4 regions of the Streptomyces sp. NPDC025618 genome follow, and region 2 is predicted to be linked to each of the others. Evidence: riboswitches for the same ligand, from Rfam matches in the RefSeq annotation. Region 2 holds a riboswitch; each other region holds the start of a gene.
What was found. A riboswitch is a leader RNA that binds a small molecule or an ion and turns the genes downstream of it on or off. The one in region 2 is predicted to bind cobalamin.
Positions count from the first base shown of each region.

Region 1: another riboswitch for cobalamin. It lies ahead of ACZ4A5_RS24380 (cobalamin biosynthesis protein); the one in region 2 lies ahead of ACZ4A5_RS20940 (ribonucleoside-diphosphate reductase subunit alpha).
Region 3: another riboswitch for cobalamin. It lies ahead of metE (5-methyltetrahydropteroyltriglutamate--homocysteine S-methyltransferase); the one in region 2 lies ahead of ACZ4A5_RS20940 (ribonucleoside-diphosphate reductase subunit alpha).
Region 4: another riboswitch for cobalamin. It lies ahead of nicT (Nickel transporter NicT); the one in region 2 lies ahead of ACZ4A5_RS20940 (ribonucleoside-diphosphate reductase subunit alpha).

Region 1 is NZ_JBVHLW010000033.1:54,990-59,936, reverse strand. It holds gene ACZ4A5_RS24390 (putative cobaltochelatase) at 1-575, opposite strand, end outside; gene ACZ4A5_RS24385 (cobyric acid synthase) at 653-2,200, opposite strand; gene ACZ4A5_RS24380 (cobalamin biosynthesis protein) at 2,230-3,216, opposite strand; cobalamin riboswitch at 3,339-3,466, opposite strand; gene ACZ4A5_RS24375 (hypothetical protein) at 3,837-4,049, opposite strand; gene ACZ4A5_RS24370 (inorganic phosphate transporter) at 4,062-4,947, opposite strand, start outside.
Region 2 is NZ_JBVHLW010000025.1:24,829-29,775, forward strand. It holds gene ACZ4A5_RS20935 (ribonucleotide-diphosphate reductase subunit beta) at 1-471, opposite strand, end outside; gene ACZ4A5_RS20940 (ribonucleoside-diphosphate reductase subunit alpha) at 471-2,849, opposite strand; adenosylcobalamin-variant (AdoCbl-variant) riboswitch at 3,019-3,117, opposite strand; gene mctP (monocarboxylate uptake permease MctP) at 3,584-4,947, opposite strand, start outside.
Region 3 is NZ_JBVHLW010000072.1:8,807-13,753, forward strand. It holds gene metE (5-methyltetrahydropteroyltriglutamate--homocysteine S-methyltransferase) at 1-2,078, opposite strand, end outside; cobalamin riboswitch at 2,117-2,340, opposite strand; gene ACZ4A5_RS30840 (helical backbone metal receptor) at 2,377-3,117, shown strand; gene ACZ4A5_RS30845 (TDT family transporter) at 3,065-4,201, opposite strand; gene ACZ4A5_RS30850 (LysR family transcriptional regulator) at 4,272-4,947, shown strand, end outside.
Region 4 is NZ_JBVHLW010000021.1:87,474-92,420, forward strand. It holds gene ACZ4A5_RS19110 (APC family permease) at 1-1,382, opposite strand, end outside; cobalamin riboswitch at 1,560-1,777, shown strand; gene nicT (Nickel transporter NicT) at 1,798-2,940, shown strand; gene ACZ4A5_RS19120 (NAD-dependent epimerase/dehydratase family protein) at 3,023-4,072, shown strand; gene ACZ4A5_RS19125 (YidB family protein) at 4,175-4,567, shown strand; gene ACZ4A5_RS19130 (methyltransferase domain-containing protein) at 4,599-4,947, opposite strand, start outside.

The sequences.
Region 1 (4,947 bases), on a different contig from region 2:
AGCTGCGGGCGCAGCTCGCCCTCCTCGGGGTTCATGGTGCCGACGAGGAGGAAGCGGCTGGCGTGGCGTACGGAGACACCTTCGCGCTCGACGGACGAGGAGCCGGTCGCGGCCGCGTCGAGGAGCGAGTCCACGAGGTGGTCACCCAGCAGATTGACCTCGTCGACGTAGAGCACCCCGCGGTGGGCGGCGGCCAGCAGGCCGGGCTCGAACGCCTTCACGCCCTCGGACAGCGCCCGCTCGATGTCGAGTGCCCCGACGAGCCGGTCCTCGGAGGCGCCCACCGGCAGCTCGACCATGCGCGCGGAGCGCGGGGCGTGCGGGGCGCCGCCCTCGTGCGGGCCGTCCGGGCAGGTGGGGTCGGGGGCCGCGGGGTCGCAGGAGAACCGGCAGCCGGTGACGGCCGTGACCTCGGGCAGCAGCGCGGCCAGGCTTCGGACAGCGGTCGTCTTGGCCGTGCCCTTCTCGCCCCGTACGAGCACGCCGCCGATGGCGGGCGAGAGCGCGTTGAGCAGCAGGCCGAGCCGCATGTCGTCCATGCCCACGATCGCGGTGAACGGATAGGTGGTGCTCATGCGGTGACCGCTCCTTCGAGTGACGTCCGTCCTTCCCCGCGCCTGCGGGGCCGGTGAGTTCGCGGGTGCGGGGCCGGTCATGGCGCACCCGGCGGTATGAACGGCAGCCCCGCCGGAACCCCGTCCTCGATCAGCCGCATCAGCGCGTCCGTGTCCGCGTGCTGCTCTATGAGATCGCCGAGCCGGTCCAGCTGCTCCTCGCGCAGCGCCGCGAACGACGTGTCCGGCGCCGGTACGAACGACCGGGCCGCCGCCTCGGCGACGCGCCGCAGGAACGCCCGCCGGAAGCCGTCGCTCTCCAGCGAGCCGTGCCAGTGCGTACCCCACACCGCGCCCGAACGGCAACCATCCAAGAAGGGCTCGTCCCCGCCCAGCACTTCGGCGACACCGTGGTGGATCTCGTAGCCCTCCACCCGCTCGCCGAGCGCCTCGCCGACCGGCCGGGCCAGCGTCTTCTCCACCGCGAACCGCACCCGGACCGGCAGCAGGCCCAGGCCCTCGACCGTGCCCGCCTTCGACTCGACCTCGTCCTCGATGCGCTCGCCCAGCAGCTGGAAGCCGCCGCAGATGCCCAGCACCGGCCGGCCCTCCGCCGCGCGCCGCGCGATCGCGTCCGCCAGCCCGCGCTCGCGCAGCCAGGCGAGCGCCCGTACGGTGCCGCGGGTGCCCGGCACGACGACCAGGTCCGCGTCGAGGAGCTCCTCCGGGCGGTCCACGAACCGTACGACCACGCCCGGTTCGGCGGCGAGCGCGTCGACATCGGTGAAGTTCGACATCAGCGGCACCGCGCACACGGCGACGCGCAGCACGTCGGCGCCGTGCGGCGGGGCGACCACCGACTCGCGCACCGCGCCGCGCATCGACACCCGCAGGCCGTCCTCCTCGTCGATGCCGAGGCCGTGGGCGAAGGGCAGCACGCCGACCGTGGGCCGCCCGGTCAGGTCGCGCAGCATCTCCAGGCCGGGTTCCAGCAGCGTCACGTCACCCCGGAACTTGTTGACCAGATAGCCCGCTATGTGCGCCTGGTCCTCGCGGGACAGCAGCGCCGTCGTACCGAAGAACGACGCGAACACCCCGCCCCTGTCGATGTCCCCGACCACGACGACCGGCAGCCGCGCCGCCCGGGCTATGCCCATGTTGACGATGTCGGTGCGCCGCAGGTTGATCTCGGCGGGGCTGCCCGCACCCTCGCAGATCACGGCGTCGTGGGTGCGCCGCAGCTCCTCCAGGCACTCGGTCACCGTGCCGAACAGCCGCTCCTGGCGCCCCCAGTGCCGTGTCCCCCCGGGGGACGACCCCTCGGACGTCCCGAAATACCCGCGCGCGCTGAGCTCGCCCACCGGCTTGCCCATCAGCACCACCTGGCTGCTGCGGTCGCCGCCGGGCTTGAGCAGCACGGGGTTCATCAGGGCCGACGGCTCCACCCGGGCCGCGGCGGCCTGCATGGCCTGCGCGCGGCCTATCTCCGCGCCCTCGCGGGTCACGAAGGAGTTGAGCGACATGTTCTGCGCCTTGAACGGCGCGACCTTGACGCCCTTGCGGACCAGCCACCGGCAGATCCCGGCGGTCACCACGCTCTTGCCCGCGTCCGAGGTCGTCCCGGCCACGAGCAGGCCCCCGCCCAGCGGGCCCGTGGGCCCGCCCTTGTCCGCTGTCACCGGCTCCTCCTCGTAAGGCGATCTGGGAAAAGGCTGCCCGCCGCACGGCCCCGGGAGACGGCGGCCCGCACCCCGATCGCGACGCCCAGCGCCAGCAGCGACACCCGCCGGGAGAGGCGTACGGCGCGCTCGATGTCGGCGGCCTCCACCGGGCGGTTCTCCGCGCCCAGGACGGGGCGGTGCTCGACGCGGCCCTTGTAGGCGAGGGTGCCGCCGAGGCGCACACCGAGCGCCCCCGCGAACGCGGCTTCCACCGGGCCCGCGTTGGGGCTCGGGTGCCGGGACGCGTCGCGCCGGGCCACCCGCCAGGCGCCCCGCGGGTCGGGCCCGGCGAGCACGGCGAGGGCGGCGGTGAGCCGGGCGCCGGGCCAGCCGACGACGTCGTCGAGCCGGGCCGAGGCCCAGCCGAAGCGGCGGTAGCGGGGCGACTTGTGGCCCACCATCGCGTCCAGGGTGTTGACGGCGCGGAAGCCGGCCAGCCCCGGAACACCGCCCAGCGCACCCCAGACGAGGGCGCCCACGACGGCGTCGGAGGTGTTCTCCGCGACGGACTCCACGACGGCGCGGGCCAGCTGCGGACCGTCCAGCGCCTCGGGGTCGCGCCCGCACAGATGGGGCAGCCGCTCCCGGGCGACCTCCAGGTCGCCCACGGCGAGCGCGCCCCCGATGGCGCGGGCCTCACGGCCCAGCGAGGTGCCGCCGAGCACGGCCCAGGTGGTGGCGGCGGTCAGGGCGACCGTGGCGGCGGGGGAGGGGCGTACGGCACGGGCCAGCGCACCGGCGGCGGCCACGGTGCCGCCCGCGCACAGCAGCGTGTGCAGGGCGCCATGACCGCGGTGGTCGCGCCACAGCCGCTGCTCCACGGCCTGCGCGGCACGTCCGAAAGCGGCCACGGGGTGGCCGCGGCGGGGGTCGCCGAGAGCGAGGTCGCCGAGAAAGCCGAGCGTGGCACCGCAGGCGAAACCGAGGTGATCGGCGCGCATCGGATCAGACCGCCGTCGCGTGGTACCTGGATCCGGGGGAACGGGATGGTCGGCGGCAGCCGGACATGGCGATGTGTCCTCACTCAGGGTCCGCGCCCTGGCTCGACGTGACCGGCGACCAGAGTCTCCTGGCTCCCGGATCGACGCCGCCCCGGCCTTCCCGCCCGCGAGTGCGGGCCGTGGCACTCCGATGGGGGAGACGCTCCCCGGTGACAGTGGCGGGACCGCGCCGGACTCGCACCGGCTTCCTCTGCTGTCGCCGTTTGGCCCCGGAAGTCCACCATGGGGTGTGAACGGGCGTCAACTTCCCTGGGGGCGGGTGAGCGGGGCTTTGGTGGCGGGGCCGTTGCCGGGTGCGGGTCCGCCGCGCCTGCGGCGGGCTTGTGCCCCAGCCCCGCCCCTTCCCGAAACCGGGGGAGACCCCCGGACCCCCAGCGCCCTGCGGGCGCGTCCTCAAACGCCGGACGGGCTGATATTCAGCCCGTTGGGGGCACCTCCCAGCGGTAGCTGGGGGAGTTTGAGGGCAACGCGGCGAAGCCGTGTTGCGGGGTCTGGGGCGACAGCCCCAGTTTCGGGAAGGGGCGGGTAGGGGAAAAGCCCCGCCGCAGGCGGCAACCCACCTACCCCACGATCAAAAAGATCCCGTACCCCACAGCCGCCGCGCACAGCGCAAAGCACGCATACGCCCCGGACCGCGCCAGACCCCCCGGAGCCGCCCCGCCCGCAGGGCGGGACGTGCCCACGATCCCGAGCGTGAAGACGCCGACCAATCCGACGGTCACCACGACGCTGACGCCGAAGACCTGACCGAGAGCTGCCCAGTCGATGTGCATGGTGTGGATTCCTTAGCTCGCCGCGGCGGCGGGGGTGCGCCCGGCTTCGGAGGAGACGGCGACCACCGGGGCGGCGGTCACGGGGCCGGCCGGCGGCGGGGCGACGGCCTGGAGCGCGGCGGTGACCACACCGGCCGGCTCCGCCGTTTCCGGCTGGACCTCGTTGACGCTGTCGTGGGTGACCGGCTTGCGGCGGGAAGCGGCGTAGATCGCGCCGCACACCAGCAGGCCGAGCACGGCGACGGTGGTGACGCCCCAGTCGCCCTGGTCGGCGAGGAACGCGGCGCCACCGGCGACGATGCCCGCGGCCGGGAGCGTCAGGCACCAGGCGACGGCCATCCGGCCCGCGGTCGACCAGCGCACCACGCCGCCCTTGCGGCCGAGGCCGGAGCCCATGATCGCGCCGGAGCAGACCTGGGTGGTGGAGAGGGCGAAGCCGATGTGCGAGGAGGCGAGGATCACGGTCGCGGCGCCGGTCTGGGCGGCGAAGCCCTGCGGCGGCTGGATGTCGGTGAGGCCCTTGCCGAGCGTACGGATGATGCGCCAGCCGCCCAGGTACGTACCGAGCGCGATGGCCAGGCCCGCGGAGACGATGACCCACAGCGGCGGGTCGGAGTGCGGGGCGACGACGCCGCCGGTCACGAGCGCGAGGGTGATGACACCCATCGTCTTCTGCGCGTCGTTGGTGCCGTGGGCGAGGGAGACCAGGGCGGCCGAGGCGATCTGCCCGGCGCGGTAGCCCTTGGCGGTCTCCTTCTCGTCACGGCCCTTGGCGAGCCGGTAGGTGAGCCGGGTGGCGACCATGGCGGCGATGCCCGCCACGATGGGCGCCGCGACGGCCGGGATGAGGACCTTCATGACGACCTTGTCGGCGTTCACCGCGTTGAAACCGACGGAC
Region 2 (4,947 bases):
CCGCTCCAGCTTCTCGACCTCATTGATCCACTTGAAGCAGAACTGGGCCTTCTCGCGGATGGACGGGATGTTCTCCACCGCGTCGAAGGCGGCGGCACGGTCGTCCGGGTCGGGGAGGTAGGTGTCCAGCAGCGTCAGATAGAACTGGACGTGCACGGCCTCCTCGAACAGCTGCCGCGAGAGGTAGAGCCGCGCCTCGGGGGAGTTGATGTGCTTGTACAGCGTCAGCACGAGGTTGTTCGCCACGATCGAGTCACCGGTCGCGAAGAACGCGACCAGGCGGCCGATCATGTGCTGCTCACCCGGGGACAGCTTGGCGAGGTCGGCGACGTCGGAGTGGAGGTCGACCTCCTCGACGGTCCAGGTGTTCTTGATGGCGTCGCGGTAGCGGTCGTAGAAGTCCGGGTACCGCATCGGCCGCAGGGTGAGCTCGAAGCCGGGGTCGAGCAGGTTCTTCTCGGTGGAGCTCATTACTGGCAGGCCTCGCAGGACTCGGGGTTCTCAAGGGAGCAGGCGACGGCGTCCGCGTCCGGGGTGGCCTGCTGTACGGGGATGGTGGCGGCGGCACCGGCGGAGCGCGCGATCCGGGTGGCCGGGCGCGAGCGCAGGTAGTACGTCGTCTTGATGCCCTGCTTCCAGGCGTACGCGTACATCGAGCTGAGCTTGCCGATGGTGGGCGAGGCCATGAAGAGGTTCAGCGACTGGCTCTGGTCCAGGTACGGCGTACGCGCCGCGGCCATGTCGATCAGGAAGCGCTGCGGGATCTCCCAGGCGGTGCGGTAGAGGTCGCGCACCTCCTTGGGGATCCACTGCATGTCCTGGATCGAGCCGTTGGCCTCGGTCATCGCGTCGCGCGTGGTGCGGTCCCACACGCCGAGCTTCTTCAGGTCCTCCACCAGATAGGTGTTGACCTGGAGGAACTCACCGCTGAGCGTCTCGCGCTTGAAGAGGTTGGAGACCTGCGGCTCGATGCACTCGTACACGCCCGCGATGGAGGCGATGGTGGCCGTCGGGGCGATCGCCAGCAGCAGCGAGTTGCGCATGCCGACCTCGGCGATGCGGGCGCGCAGCGCCTCCCAGCGGTCGGCCCAGCGCTGCTCGGCGTTCGGGTAGTGGTCCGGGTGCAGCACGCCGCGGGCGGTGCGGGTCGCGGACCAGGCCGGGTGCGGGCCGTGCCGCTCGGCGAGATCGGCGGACGCCTCGTAGGCCGCGAGCATGATGCGCTCGGAGATCCGGGTGGACAGCTCCTTCGCCTCGGGGGAGTCGAAGGGCAGCCGGAGCCGGAAGAAGACGTCCTGGAGACCCATCAGGCCCAGGCCCACCGGGCGCCAGCGGCTGTTGGAGTTGCCGGCCTGCTCGGTCGGGTAGAAGTTGATGTCCACGACGCGGTCGAGGAACGTCACGGCCGTACGGACCGTACGGTCGAGCTTCTCCCAGTCCATCTCGCCGTCGGTACCCAGGTGCTGCGCCAGGTTGACCGAGCCGAGGTTGCAGACGGCCGTCTCGCCGTCGTCCGTGACCTCGAGGATCTCGGTGCACAGGTTCGAGGAGTGGACGACCTTGCCGGGCTCGGCGGTCTGGTTCGCGGTGCGGTTGGACGCGTCCTTGAAGGTCATCCAGCCGTTGCCGGTCTGCGCGAGGGTGCGCATCATCCGGGAGTACAGCACGCGCGCCGGGATCTGCCGGACGGCCTTGCCCTCGGCCTCGGCCTTGCGGTACGCGGCGTCGAACTCGTCGCCCCACAGGTCGACCAGCTCGGGCGTGTCGGCCGGGGAGAACAGCGACCAGTCGGCGTCCGCCTCGACGCGGCGCATGAACTCGTCCGGGATCCAGTGCGCGGTGTTGAGGTTGTGCGTGCGGCGGGCCTCCTCACCGGTGTTGTCGCGGAGCTCCAGGAACTCCTCGATGTCCGCGTGCCACGTCTCCAGATAGACACAGGCCGCGCCCTTGCGCCGGCCGCCCTGGTTGACCGCCGCCACGGAGGCGTCGAGCGTGCGCAGGAACGGCACGATGCCGTTGGAGTGCCCGTTGGTGCCCCGGATCAGCGAACCGCGCGAGCGGATGCGGCTGTAGGACAGGCCGATGCCGCCGGCGTGCTTCGACAGGCGCGCCACCTGGTGGTAGCGGTCGTAGATCGAGTCCAGCTCGTCCAGCGGCGAGTCCAGCAGATAGCAGGAGGACATCTGCGGGTGGCGGGTGCCGGAGTTGAAGAGCGTGGGGGAGGAGGGCAGGTACGACAGGGTGCTCGTCAGCCCGTAGAGCTCGGCGACGTCCTCCAGGGCCCGCACCGAGTGGTCCTCGGCCAGGCCGCAGGCCACGCGCAGCAGGAAGTGCTGCGGGGTCTCGATGACCTGCCGGGTGATCGGGTGGCGCAGCAGGTAGCGGCTGTGCAGGGTGCGCAGGCCGAAGTAGCCGAAGCGGTCGTCGGCGCCGTCGGCGAGCGCCTTCTCGACGAGCTCGTCGAGGCGCGCGGCGTGGGTCGCCACGAAGGCGGCGGTGTCGTCGGCGATCAGGCCCTCGCGGTGGCCGGTCGCGACGGACGCGGAGAAGGAGACGGCGCCCTGTCCGGCGGCCTCCTCGGCGATGGCGAGGGTGAGCAGGCGGGCCGCGAGCTTGGAGTACTCGGGCTCCTCGGCGATCAGGCCGGCGGCGGCCTCGGTGGCCAGGGACCGCAGTTCGGCCTCGTCCGAGCCCGGGTGGCGGCCCCGCAGCGCGGCGGCGGCGACCTTTCCGGGGTCGGTGGCGGACAGATCGGCGGTGAGGTCGGTCAGGGTGCGCAGCAGCGCGGTCCCGGGGCCGCCGGTCGCTTCCGCGGATGCTGAGACCGGATCGGCGGGCGCGATGGTCACTGAGGCTCTCCCTCGCTCGGCAAGGGGCCGGGCGGGTGGCGCGCGACGGGCGCGTACGGGCATGCCTGAGGCATCAGGGCATGCTCGTAGCGTCCATCGGCCCAACCCGCGAGGCCCGGACGAATACAAAACGCCCGGTGCGAGCCGGTGCGGCTCAGCGGTGGGCGTGCTGTCGGCAGGTACTCGGACTCCTGCATGCGTCATTACGGCATACATGCACCGTTGCGGGACAGTTCCGGATTTCCACCGGATTCCCCTGCGACGACAGCGAGGACGAGCATACATCTAGTGCTGGCCGTCGCATGCACCACCACATCTTGTGTCGCGCGGTAATCGCGCGGGTCGGAATGTGCTAACAGGGCCTGCCCGCAAGGGGCATGACGAAGGGCCGCCACGCGCCCTGTCGAGCGCGCCGCGGCCCTGGGTGGGGCGCGGGGTGGGTGGGGGTGCGGCGGTGCGTCTGGGGGGTGTCTGGGGGTGTCGGTGGGGCCCCGGGGCCCCGGCCGCGGGTTTCGCTGCGGCCTGCGGTCATGTCCAGCGGCCTGCGGCCGCGTCCTCAATCGCCGGACGGGCTGGTTTTGGCTGATGTGGGTACGCCATTCAGCCCGTCCGGCGTTTGAGGACAACGCGCGAAGCGTGTTGCGGGGTCTGGGGCGGCGCCCCCACGCGGCGGAGCCGCACATCGGACGCAGCCGGGAAGGGGCGGGGTAGGGGAACAAAGCCCGCCGCAGGCGTCAGTGACCCCCCGGCGCCCCCGCCGTCGCAGGCGGCAATTCCTCCACTACGCCCGGATCGCCCACATCAGCCGTGTAATCGGACGGTTGGGTCTCGTCCACGCCATCCCGCACACCCACCGCCTTGAACACCACCGTGAGCACCACCGCGACAAGCACATTCAGGACGAAAGCCGTAAGCCCGATATACCCCTTCTCCCCGATGAACGGAATAAGGTTCGTATTCCCGAAATGATCCTGAGTCGCACTGGGCGTGTCATACGCCCGCCACGTCCCGTACGCCATACCGACCGCCCACCCCGCCAGCAGCCCCCACCGGTGGAACCAGCGGGTGAAGAGCCCGCCCACGAGTGCCGGGACGGTCTGGAGGATCCAGATGCCGCCGAGCAGCTGGAAATTGATCGCGACCGTTTTGTCCATCGTCAGGACGAAGACGAGCGCGCCGACCTTCACCAGCAGCGAGGCGAGCTTGGAGACCTTCGCCTCGCGCTCGGGCGAGGCGTCCGGCCGGATGAAGTCCTTGTAGATGTTCCGGGTGAAGAGATTCGCCGCGGCGATGGACATGATGGCCGCCGGCACCAGCGCGCCGATCCCGATGGCCGCGAAGGCGACGCCCGTGAACCAGTCCGGGAACATGTCCTCGAAGAGCTGCGGGATGGCCAGCTGGCCGTTCTTCACCTTGACGCCCGCGGCGATCGCCATGAAGCCGAGCATGGCCAGCAGGCCCAGCATCAGCGAATAGAGCGGCAGGATCGTGGTGTTGCGGCGGATGACGTTGCGGCTCTTGCTGGAGAGGACCGCGGTCACCGAATGCGGATAGAGGAACAGCGCCATCGCCGAGCCGAGCGCGAGCGTCGCGTACGCCCATTGCGCGTCCGGACCGCTCACCAGGGAACCGCGCGGTTTGCCCGTCGCCGGATTCTTCTCGGCGAAGGCGTCCCCGGCCTTCGCGAAGATGTGCTCGAAACCCCCCAGCCTGATGGGGATGTAGATGATGGCCACGATGATCACGATGTAGATCAGCGCGTCCTTGACGAAGGCGATGAGCGCGGGAGCCCGCAGTCCGGCCGAATACGTATAGGCCGCGAGCACGCCGAAGGCGATGAGCAGCGGCAGGTCCTTCATGAACCAGTTGGAACCGCCACCGACCCCGAGCACGTCCAGCACGGCCTGAATGCCGACGAGTTGGAGCGCGATGTACGGCATGGTCGCGAGCAGCCCGGTCAGCGCGAGCGCCAGCGACAGCCCCTTCGACCCGAACCGGCCGCGCACGAAGTCCGAGGACGTCACATAACCGTGCTTGTGCGCCACCGACCAGAGCCGGGGCAGGAAGGTGAACACCAGCGGATAACACAGGATCGTGT
Region 3 (4,947 bases), on a different contig from region 2:
GCGGCCGCCAGCTCGTCCGCGACGGCCATCCGGGAGCGTGCCGCTTCGAGGCTGATGACGTCCGCGTCCAGGGCCTCGATCCCGGCGACGATCTCGCCGAACTCGGCGTAGCACATATGCGTGTGGATCTGGGTGTCGGCGCGGACGCCGCTGGTCGCGAGGCGGAACGCCTCGGTGGCCCAGTCCAGATAGCCGGGCCGGGCGGCGGCCCGCAGTGGCAGGAGTTCGCGCAGGGCCGGCTCGTCGACCTGGATCACGGCGGTGCCCGCGGCCTCCAGGTCGGCGACCTCGTCACGGAGGGCGAGAGCCACCTGGCGGGCGGTCTCGGCGAGCGGCTGGTCGTCGCGGACGAAGGACCAGGACAGCATGGTGACGGGGCCGGTGAGCATGCCCTTCACGGGGCGCTGGGTCAACGACTGGGCGTAGCGGGTCCATTCGACGGTCATCGGCGCGGGCCGCGAGACGTCACCGGCGAGGATCGGCGGCCGGACGTAGCGCGTGCCGTAGGACTGCACCCAGCCGTGCCGGGTGGCGAGGTAGCCGTTCAGCCGCTCGGCGAAGTGCTGGACCATGTCGTTGCGTTCGGGCTCGCCGTGCACCAGCACGTCGAGGCCGGCCTTCTCCTGGAAGGCGATCACCTCGCGGATCTCGGCGGCGATCCGCTCCCGGTACTCCTCGGCCGTGATCTTCCCGGCGCGCAGATCGGCCCGCGCGCGGCGCAGTTCGGCGGTCTGTGGGAAGGAGCCGATGGTGGTCGTGGGCAGCGGCGGGAGGCCCAGCCGGGCGCGCTGGGCGGCGGCCCGTTCCGCGTACGGCTGCGGGCGGCGGGTGTCCTCGGCGGTGACGGCCGCGCAGCGGTCCCGTACGGCCGCGTCGCGGGTCAGCGCGGAGCCCGCGCGGGAGGCGAGGGCGGCGCGGTTGGCGGCGAGCTGGGGTGCCACCGCCTCGCGGCCCTCGCTCAGCGCCCTTGCGAGGGTGGCGACTTCGGCCGTCTTCTGGCGGGCGAAGGAGAGCCAGCGGGCGATCTGCGGGTCGAGGTCGCGTTCGGCGGTGACGTCGAGCGGCACATGCAGCAGGGAGCAGGACGGCGCGACGTCGAGCCGGTCGACCAGGCCGAGCAGGGTGGCGAGGGTGGAGAGCGCCCGCTCCAGGTCGGCGGCCCAGATGTTGCGGCCGTCGACGACGCCCGCGATGAGCCGCTTGCCGGGGAGCCCGCCGAGCGCGGCGAGCTCTTCGAGATTGGCGGCCGCGGGGCCGGTGAAGTCCATCGCGAGCCCCTCGACCGGGGCCTGGGCGAGCACCGGCAGGGCGTCGCCGAGCCGGTCGAAGTAGGACGCGACCAGCAGTTGGGGACGGTCCGTGAGCGCGCCGAGCTCGCGGTAGGCGCGGGCGGTGGCGTTCAGCACGGACCGGGGCCGGTCCTGTACGAGCGCGGGCTCGTCCAGCTGCGCCCACTCCGCTCCGGCCGCCCGCAGGTCGGCGAGCAGCGAGGCGTAGACGGGCAGCAGCCGGTCGAGGAGCGTCAGCGGCTCGAAGTCCGCACCGGCGCCGGGCGCGGGCTTGGCCAGCAGCAGGAAGCTGATCGGTCCCAGCAGCACGGGCCGGGCCGTGAAGCCCGCGTCGCGTGCCTCACGGAATTCGCCGACCTGCTTACGGGAATCCGGCGTGAATTGCGCATCCGGTCCCAATTCCGGTACGAGGTAGTGGTAGTTGGTGTCGAACCACTTCGTCATCTCCAGCGGTGGCGTGTCCGCCGTGCCGCGGGCCATGGCGAAATAGACGTCGAGCTCGGTCGTGGCCGCCGCCCGGTGCCGCTCGGGCACCGCGCCGACCGCCCAGGCGGTGTCCAGCACATGGTCGTAGAACGAGAAGTCGCCGGTGGGCACCTCGGTGATGCCCGCCTCGCGCAGCTCCTCGCGGGCCGCGGCGCGCAACGCGGCGGCCGTTTCCAGGAGTTGCCGCGCGTCCAAGCGGCCGGCCCAATAGCTCTCGGTGGCCTTCTTCAGCTCACGGCCCGGGCCTTGCCGCGGATAGCCGTGCAGCGTGGGATTCACACGTGCGACATGCGTCTGCTTCACGGAACTCTCCTCCGGAGTTCGTGCGGTCCGTACCCCGTGCGGGCATACGGGCAGTGGCAGGTCTTCGGACTCGCGGGCGCGCCCCGGTCCCTCGTCGAGGGGCCGGTCACCTACCGGCGGTCGCTTCCCGGACGGCGTCCAGTGCGTATGACCGCTTTCGTTCCCACTCACCGCTGCGGGGCAGTTCCGGATTCGCACCGGATTCCCTCTTGCGACGCTCCCGACTGGCGGACGGGGCGAACCAGCTGCACCGGCCAGCATAGTCACAGGAGTTGCCGCCCGGGCGTACTCTATGATCATGGCCATTCGCACTGCCGTACGGCGCGTGGTGTCCCTCGTCCCCTCACTCACCGAGGCCGTGGCCGTCAGCGCGCCCGGGCTGCTCGTCGGTGCCACCGACTGGTGCGAGCGCCCCGCCGGGCTCGGCGTCACGCGGATCGGCGGCACGAAGAACCCCGACGTGGCCCGTATCGCCGCCCTCGCGCCCGACCTCGTCCTCGCCAACGAGGAGGAGAACCGCGCCCCCGACCTCGCCGCTCTGCGCGCGGCGGGCCTGCGGGTGCTGGTCACCGAAGTGCGCACGCTGGAGCAGGCGTTCACGGAGCTGGAACGGGTGCTGGTGGCGGGGTGCGGGCTGGAGCGGCCGGCGTGGCTGGCGGAGGCCGAGGAGGCGTGGCGGGACGTACGGGCCACGGGCCGCGCCGTGCGGGCGGTGGTGCCGGTGTGGCGGCGGCCGTGGATGGTCCTCGGCCGGGACACCTTCGCCGGGGACGTCCTCGCCCGGCTCGGCGTGGCGCACGCGTACGCGGGGCACGCGGAGCGCTATCCCCGCGTGCCCCTGGAGGAGTTGACCTCGTGCGGCGCCGAGCTGGTCGTCCTGCCGGACGAGCCGTACCGCTTCAGTGCCGACGACGGCCCGGAGGCGTTCCCCGGGCTGCCGTACGCGCTGGTCAGCGGCCGTCACCTCACGTGGTACGGCCCTTCGCTCACCGAAGCGCCGCGGGTGCTGGCCGCGGCGCTGCGAGCAGCCGGCCGTTGACCAGCCCCCGCAGGGTGCCGGTCGCGGCGACCGCCCAGGCGGCGACGAGCAGGGCGTAGAGCCCGACGGCCAGCCAGGTGAAGGCGTGCAGGTGGGTGTGGCGGGCGAGCGCCGCGGCGCCGGTGACGCAGGTGCCGATGGGAAAGGTGAAGCCCCACCACGTCATCCCGAAGCCCATCCCGCGCCGGAACGCGCCCACCACCATGGCCGTGGCCAGCGCCAGCCACAGCAGCGCGAAGCCCATCACCGGGACGCCGTAGAGCACGCCGAACGCGGACATCGCGTGCGCGTACGGGGCCGCGACGGCTCCCGGCGCCGCGTCGGCGAGGTTGTTCACGGCCGTCGCGGACTGGCCCAGCGGGCCCAGCACCAGGAAGAGGGTCGGGGTCATCGCCAGGGGCAGCGGACCGTGGTGCACCAGCCGCGAGAGGAGCATCGGCAGGATGGCGAGCGTCATCAGCAGGCTCATGCCGAACAGCGCGTAGCAGCCCAGCAGCATCGCCGCCCGCCACTGCCCGGCCGGCAGGTGCGCGACCAGCGCCGGGCCGTTCGCGGCGGAGACCATGGGGGCGACCACCGGCAGCAGCCAGACGGGCGAGGCGGCGCCGGGCTCGACCCGGTGCCGGGTCACCATCAGATACGGGATGCCCGCAGCGGCGACCAGGCCGAGCACGGTGCCGCCCACCCACAGGACGGAGTCGACGGCCACGGCCGCGGACGTGCCGATGACGCCCGAGCCGACGGAGAGGGTGGTGCCGCCGACGGCGAGCAGGGCCATGGCCAGGCAGCCGTAGAACGGCGCGACGCCCGGGTCGGCGAGGTGCCGCCGGGCCTGGTCACCGTGGCGCGCCCAGTGCGCGGCGCGGGCGGCGAGCAGGGTGAGGAGAGCGAGGGCGGCCAGCGCCCAGACGGCCTCGTACGCCACCCGCAGCCCCGGCGAGTGCGCCGGGAGCGCGGCTCCGGCGCCCGCGACGATGGCGGTGCCCATCACGGCGGCGTACCAGTTCGGGCCGAGATGGCGGACACCCGGCCGCGGTTCGTGACGCGTGAGAGGGGTGGGGCTGGGGTGGACGAGCGTGGTCATGCCTCCACGATCACCCATGGCACTCCGTGCAACCAGAGGCCATCGGTCTATGAGGGCATAAGCTGGGTTTATGAGTGATCCGAGCAGCCCTCTCGCCCACCGGGTACCCGATCTCGGGGCGCTGGAGCTCCTGCTCGCCGTGGCCCGGCTGGGCAGCCTGGGGCGGGCGGCGAAGGAGCTGGGCATCACCCAGCCGGCCGCCAGCAGCCGGATCCGCAGCATGGAGCGACAGCTCGGCGTGGCCCTGGTCGAACGCTCACCGCGCGGCTCGCGGCTCACGGAGGCGGGGGCGCTCGTCACCGACTGGGCCGGGCGGGTCGTCGAGGCCGCCGAGGCGTTCGACGCGGGGACGCGGGCGCTGCGCGGGCGCCGGGACTCGCGGCTGCGGGTCGCCGCGAGCATGACCATCGCCGAATACCTGCTGCCGGGCTGGCTCATCGCCCTGCACCGGCAGTTGCCCGGCACCGCCGTCTCGCTGCTCGCCGGGAACTCCGCCGCCGTCGCCGACCGGCTGCGCGCCGGTGAGGCCGACCTCGGCTTCGTCGAGGGCCTGGCCGTGCCGGCCGGCCTGGACGGCGCGGTCGTCGGCCACGACCGGCTCGTCGTCGTGGTGGCCCCCTCCCACGCGTGGGCGCGCCGCCGCGCCCCGCTGCCCCCTGCGGAGCTGGCGGCCACCCCCTTGATCCTGCGCGAACCCGGCTCGGGGACGCGGCAGGTGCTCGACGCCGCGCTCGCTTCTCACGGGG
Region 4 (4,947 bases), on a different contig from region 2:
TTCTCGTGGCGCGCCCAGAGCACGAACGCCACACAGCCCGCGGCGACCCAGGCGAGCGACCATTCGATGGGGTGCCGGCCGGGGGAGTTCCGGTCCGCGTAGCCGTAGATCACCAGCCAGCCCACGAGCGCCACCAGGCTCGGCAGCGGGTAGAGCCACATGCGGTACGGGCGGCGCAGCCCCGGCTGCCGGCGGCGCAGCACCGACACCGCCACCACCTGGGCCAGCGCCTGGACGATCACCATCACGGTGGTGAGCAGCTGGATCAGCGTGGTGAGGTCCGTATGACGGCCGATCAGGAAGCCGATGCCGGTGATGACCCCCATCGACGCCAGGCCCAGCACGGGGAAGTGGTGGCGCGGGTGCAGGCGGCCGAAGGAGCGGAAGAAGACCTTGTCCCGCGCGGCGTCGTAGGGCACGCGGGAGCCGCCGAGGAGGCCGGTGAGGACGGAGGCGACGGCCGTGAGGAGGATCAGCACCGTGACCGTCCGGGCCGCGCCCTTGCCCCAGGCCGTCTCCAGGACCGCTGAGGCCACGGAGGAGTGCGCGGTGGCGTTCTCGTCGAGCATCTGCTTCCAGTCGACGACCCCCAGCGTGCCGATCTGGAGCAGCAGATAGATCGCCATGATGCCGAGGATGGAGTAGATGATGGCGCGCGGCATCGTGCGCCCGGGATTCTTGATCTCCGCGCCCATGTAGGCGGCGGTGTTGTAGCCGAGGTAGTCGTAGATGCCGATGGTCAGGCCCGCCGCGAAGCCGATCCAGAAGTGATTGGTCGTCAGCTCGAAGGCGTGGGCGGGGTAGGTGAAGGCGCGGTGCGGGCTGAAGTGGGTGAACGCCGCGACGATGACGAGGACGACCGAGGCGATCATCACCGCCCACAGCACCACGGTGAGCCGCGCGATGTTCTCGACCCGCCGCCACAGCGCCGCGACGATGGCCACGATGACCGCGAGCCCCACGAGGTCCCCGGTGGTCTGTCCCATGCCCGGCCACAGATAGCCGAGATACTGCACGAAGCCGATGATCCCCGTCGACATGCCCAGCGGGATGAACAGCATGGCCGTCCACACGAACAGGAACGGCATCAGCTTCCCGCTGCGGTACTGGAACGCCTGCCGCAGATACACGTAACTGCCGCCCGCCCCCGGCAACGAGGCCCCCAGCTCCGCCCAGATCAGCCCGTCGGCGAGCGCCAGCAGCGCGCCCGCGACGAACCCGATCACCGCCTGCGGGCCGCCGAACGCCGCCACCATCAGGGGGATGGTGACGAAGGGTCCGATACCGCACATCTGGCTCATGTTGATGGTGGTGGCCTGGAACAGCCCGATCCGGCGTACGAATCCGACCCCGTGCTCCGGTCCCTGCCCGGTGTCCGCCATGGGTGTGCCCTCTCTCTGCCGGACGGGGAGACCCGTCAACTGCACTGGTAGCACCGGCCCGCGGGGCACGTCCAGCATCGGCGCTCCGGAGCGGCGGTCGGGCCGGGAAAGCCCCGAGGAAGCTGTTGCCTGGCTATGGCAACTGCCACTTCTTTGCCACTCGTGCCGGTCAGGGCGTTAAGGTGGCCCGGCCGTGGTGCTCGGGAAGACCGGTGACGGACCCTCGTGGTCCCACTCCGGAGCGGCCCTCGCCACTGTGATCGGGGAGCTACCGTCCCGTTCCGCGCGCATCCCACGGGCGCGTGGAGCCACTGGCCGCAGCCGGCTGCCGGGAAGGCAGGGGCGGGCGCGAACGACCCGTAAGCCAGGAGACCGGCCACGGCATCTCACGAGAAGATCCACGAGGTGCTGGAGCGTGACCCGCAAGATGACCCTGCCCACCCGAACCCCCGCCGCGCCCGCCGCCGGCGGCCCGCCCGCCTTCCGCTGGCGCCGCCAGGACACCGTGCGCACCGCCGGCCTCCTGGGCGTCATAGCCGCCCTGCACGTCGTCGCCTTCGGCGTGCTCTACCTGCTCGTCGTCCCCGACCACTACACCGTGGACTCCAAGGTCTACGGCGTCGGCCTCGGCGTCACCGCCTACACCCTCGGCATGCGGCACGCCTTCGACGCCGACCACATCGCCGCCATCGACAACACCACCCGCAAGCTGATGGCCGACGGCAAGCGCCCGGTCTCGGTCGGCTTCTGGTTCGCCCTCGGCCACTCCAGCGTGGTCGTCGTCATGGCGGCGCTGGTGGCGGGCGGCACCCAGCTCGCCGGGAAGCTGATGGACGAGGACTCCACCACCCACCAGACCCTCGGCGTCGTCGGCACGTCGGTCTCCGGCGGCTTCCTCTACCTCATCGCCGCCCTCAACCTCGTCGCCCTCGCGGGCATCCTGCGCATCTTCCGCGCGATGCGCGAGGGCCGTTACGACGAGGCCGAGCTGGAGCAGCACCTGGACTCGCGCGGCTTCATGAACCGCGTCCTCGGCCGCTTCACCCGCTCCATCACCCGCCCCGGCCAGATGTACCCCCTGGGCTTCCTCTTCGGCCTCGGCTTCGACACGGCCACCGAGGTCACCCTCATGGTGATGGCGGGCAGCGGCGCGGCCGCCGGGCTGCCCTGGTACGCGATCCTGTGCCTGCCGCTGCTGTTCGCCGCGGGGATGAGCCTCTTCGACACCCTCGACGGCACGTTCATGAACTTCGCCTACCAGTGGGCGTTCTCCAACCCCGTCCGCAAGGTCTACTACAACCTCACCATCACCGGCCTGTCGATCGCCGTCGCCTTCCTCATCGGCACCATCGAGCTGGTCACCGTGCTGCACGACAAGCTCCATATGAACGACGCGGTCACCGGCTGGATCTCCGGCCTCAACCTCGACAACGTCGGCTTCGTCATCGTCGGCCTTTTCGTGGTGGTCTGGGCGGCGGCGCTCGCCTACTGGCGGTTCGGCAAGGTCGAGCAGCGCTGGGCGGCGCGCGCGGCCACGGCCACGAGCGAGACGGGCTGACGGCCGGCGCGGTTCTTACGGACCGGTGACAGGGCGGCGCCGGAACGGGCGCCCCGCGGCCCGCGCCCCTAACGTCGAGGTCATGCGCGTACTCGTCACCGGAGGCGCGGGCTTCATCGGCTCGCACATCGTCACCGCACTCACCGCCCGCGGCCACCGGCCCGTCGTCCTCGACGCCCTGCTGCCCGCGGCCCACCCCGAGGCACCGCCCCGGCCCGCCGGCGTCGAGTGGACCGGCGCCGACCTCCGCGACCGCGCGGCCGTGGCCGGCGCGCTGCGCGGCATCGACGCCGTCTGCCACCAGGCCGCGATGGTCGGCCTCGGCAAGGACTTCGCCGACGCGCCCGCCTATGTGGGCTGCAACGACCTCGGCACGGCCGTGCTCCTCGCGGAGATGGCCGCCGCGGGCGTACGCCGCCTGGTCCTCGCCGGCTCCATGGTCGTCTACGGCGAGGGCCACTACGCGTGCCCCCGGCACGGCGTGGTGCGCCCCGGCCCGAGGGCGGCCGCGGACCTCGACGCCGGGCGCTACGAACCCCACTGCCCGCGCTGCGGCCGGGAACTGACGCCGGGCCTCGTCGACGAGGACGCGCCAGCCGACCCCCGCAACGTCTACGCGACGACCAAGCTCGCCCAGGAACACCTGGCCGCCGCCTGGGCCCGCGCCACCGGCGGCACGGCGGTGTCCCTGCGCTACCACAACGTCTACGGCCCCGGCATGCCCCGCGACACCCCGTACGCGGGCGTCGCCTCCTTCTTCCGCTCCTCGCTCGCCCGCGGCGAGGGCCCCCGCGTCTTCGAGGACGGCCGCCAGCGGCGCGACTTCGTGCACGTACGCGACGTGGCCGCGGCGAACGCCCTCGCCCTGGAACACCTCGACAGCCGCCCCGCGGGCACCCTGCGCGCGTACAACTGCGGCAGCGACACCCCGCACACCATCGGCGAGATGGCCGCCGCCCTGGCCGCCGCGCACGGCGGACCGGCGCCCGTCGTCACGGGCGAGTACCGGCTCGGCGACGTCCGCCACATCACCGCCTCGTCGCGGCGCCTGCGCGAGGAGCTGGGCTGGCGCGCCGAGGTCGGTTTCGCGGACGGAATGGCCGAGTTCGCGCGGGCGCCGCAGCGCGTCTGACCATGGCTGCGTACGGGTGAACATCCCGTCATCCCGGGCCGGATCCGCCGTCCCGGGATAGATGGATGGCATATCGGTGCGCTTCCGGGAAAGGCGGCAGACATGGCGGACAACGATCTGGGAACCCTGCTCGGCGGGCTGCTCGGCGGCAGCAAGGAAGGCTCTCTGCTGGGCTCGCTGCTCGGCGCGCTCGGCAGCGGGGGAGGGGAGTCGCTCTCCGGCCTGTTGCAGCAGCTCCAGGAGGGCGGTCTCGGCGAGAAGACCGACTCCTGGGTGGGCACCGGGCCCAACGAGGAGCTCAGCGGCCCGGAAGTGGCGCAGGCCCTGCCCTATCAGGCGCTCGACCACGTCGCCCAGAAGGCGGGCGTCACCCCGGAGGCGGCGGCGGACCAGCTGGCCCGGGTGATTCCGCAGGCGGTCGACAAACTCACCCCCGGGGGTGAGGTCCCCCAGGGATCCCTGGAGGAAGTGATCGCCCACCACCAGGGCGGCTGACCCGGGGGCCCGCTCGCCGCGGCCCGCCGCGTCAGAGCCGCAGCGCCGCGAACGAACGGCCCGCCGACTCCCAGCGGTCCGCCATCCGCCACCCCACCGCGTCCGCGTGCCGCAGCAGCGCGGTCATCCCCACCCGCGCCCAGGGGAACGCCGGCCCCAGCCGGCCCCGGCCGTCGTCCACCCGCACCCGCACCCGCTCGTCGACGTCCGCCGTCGCGGCCTCGGCGAGGAGGAGCCCGCGCGGCGCGGTGATGGCGGCGACGCGGGCCAGGAGGGCGCGGGGGTCACCGCCGATCCCGATGTTCCCGTCGAGGAGCAGCGCCGTGCCCCAACGCCCCTCGCCCGGCAGGGGGTTGAACACCGACCGGCACAGTGCCGAG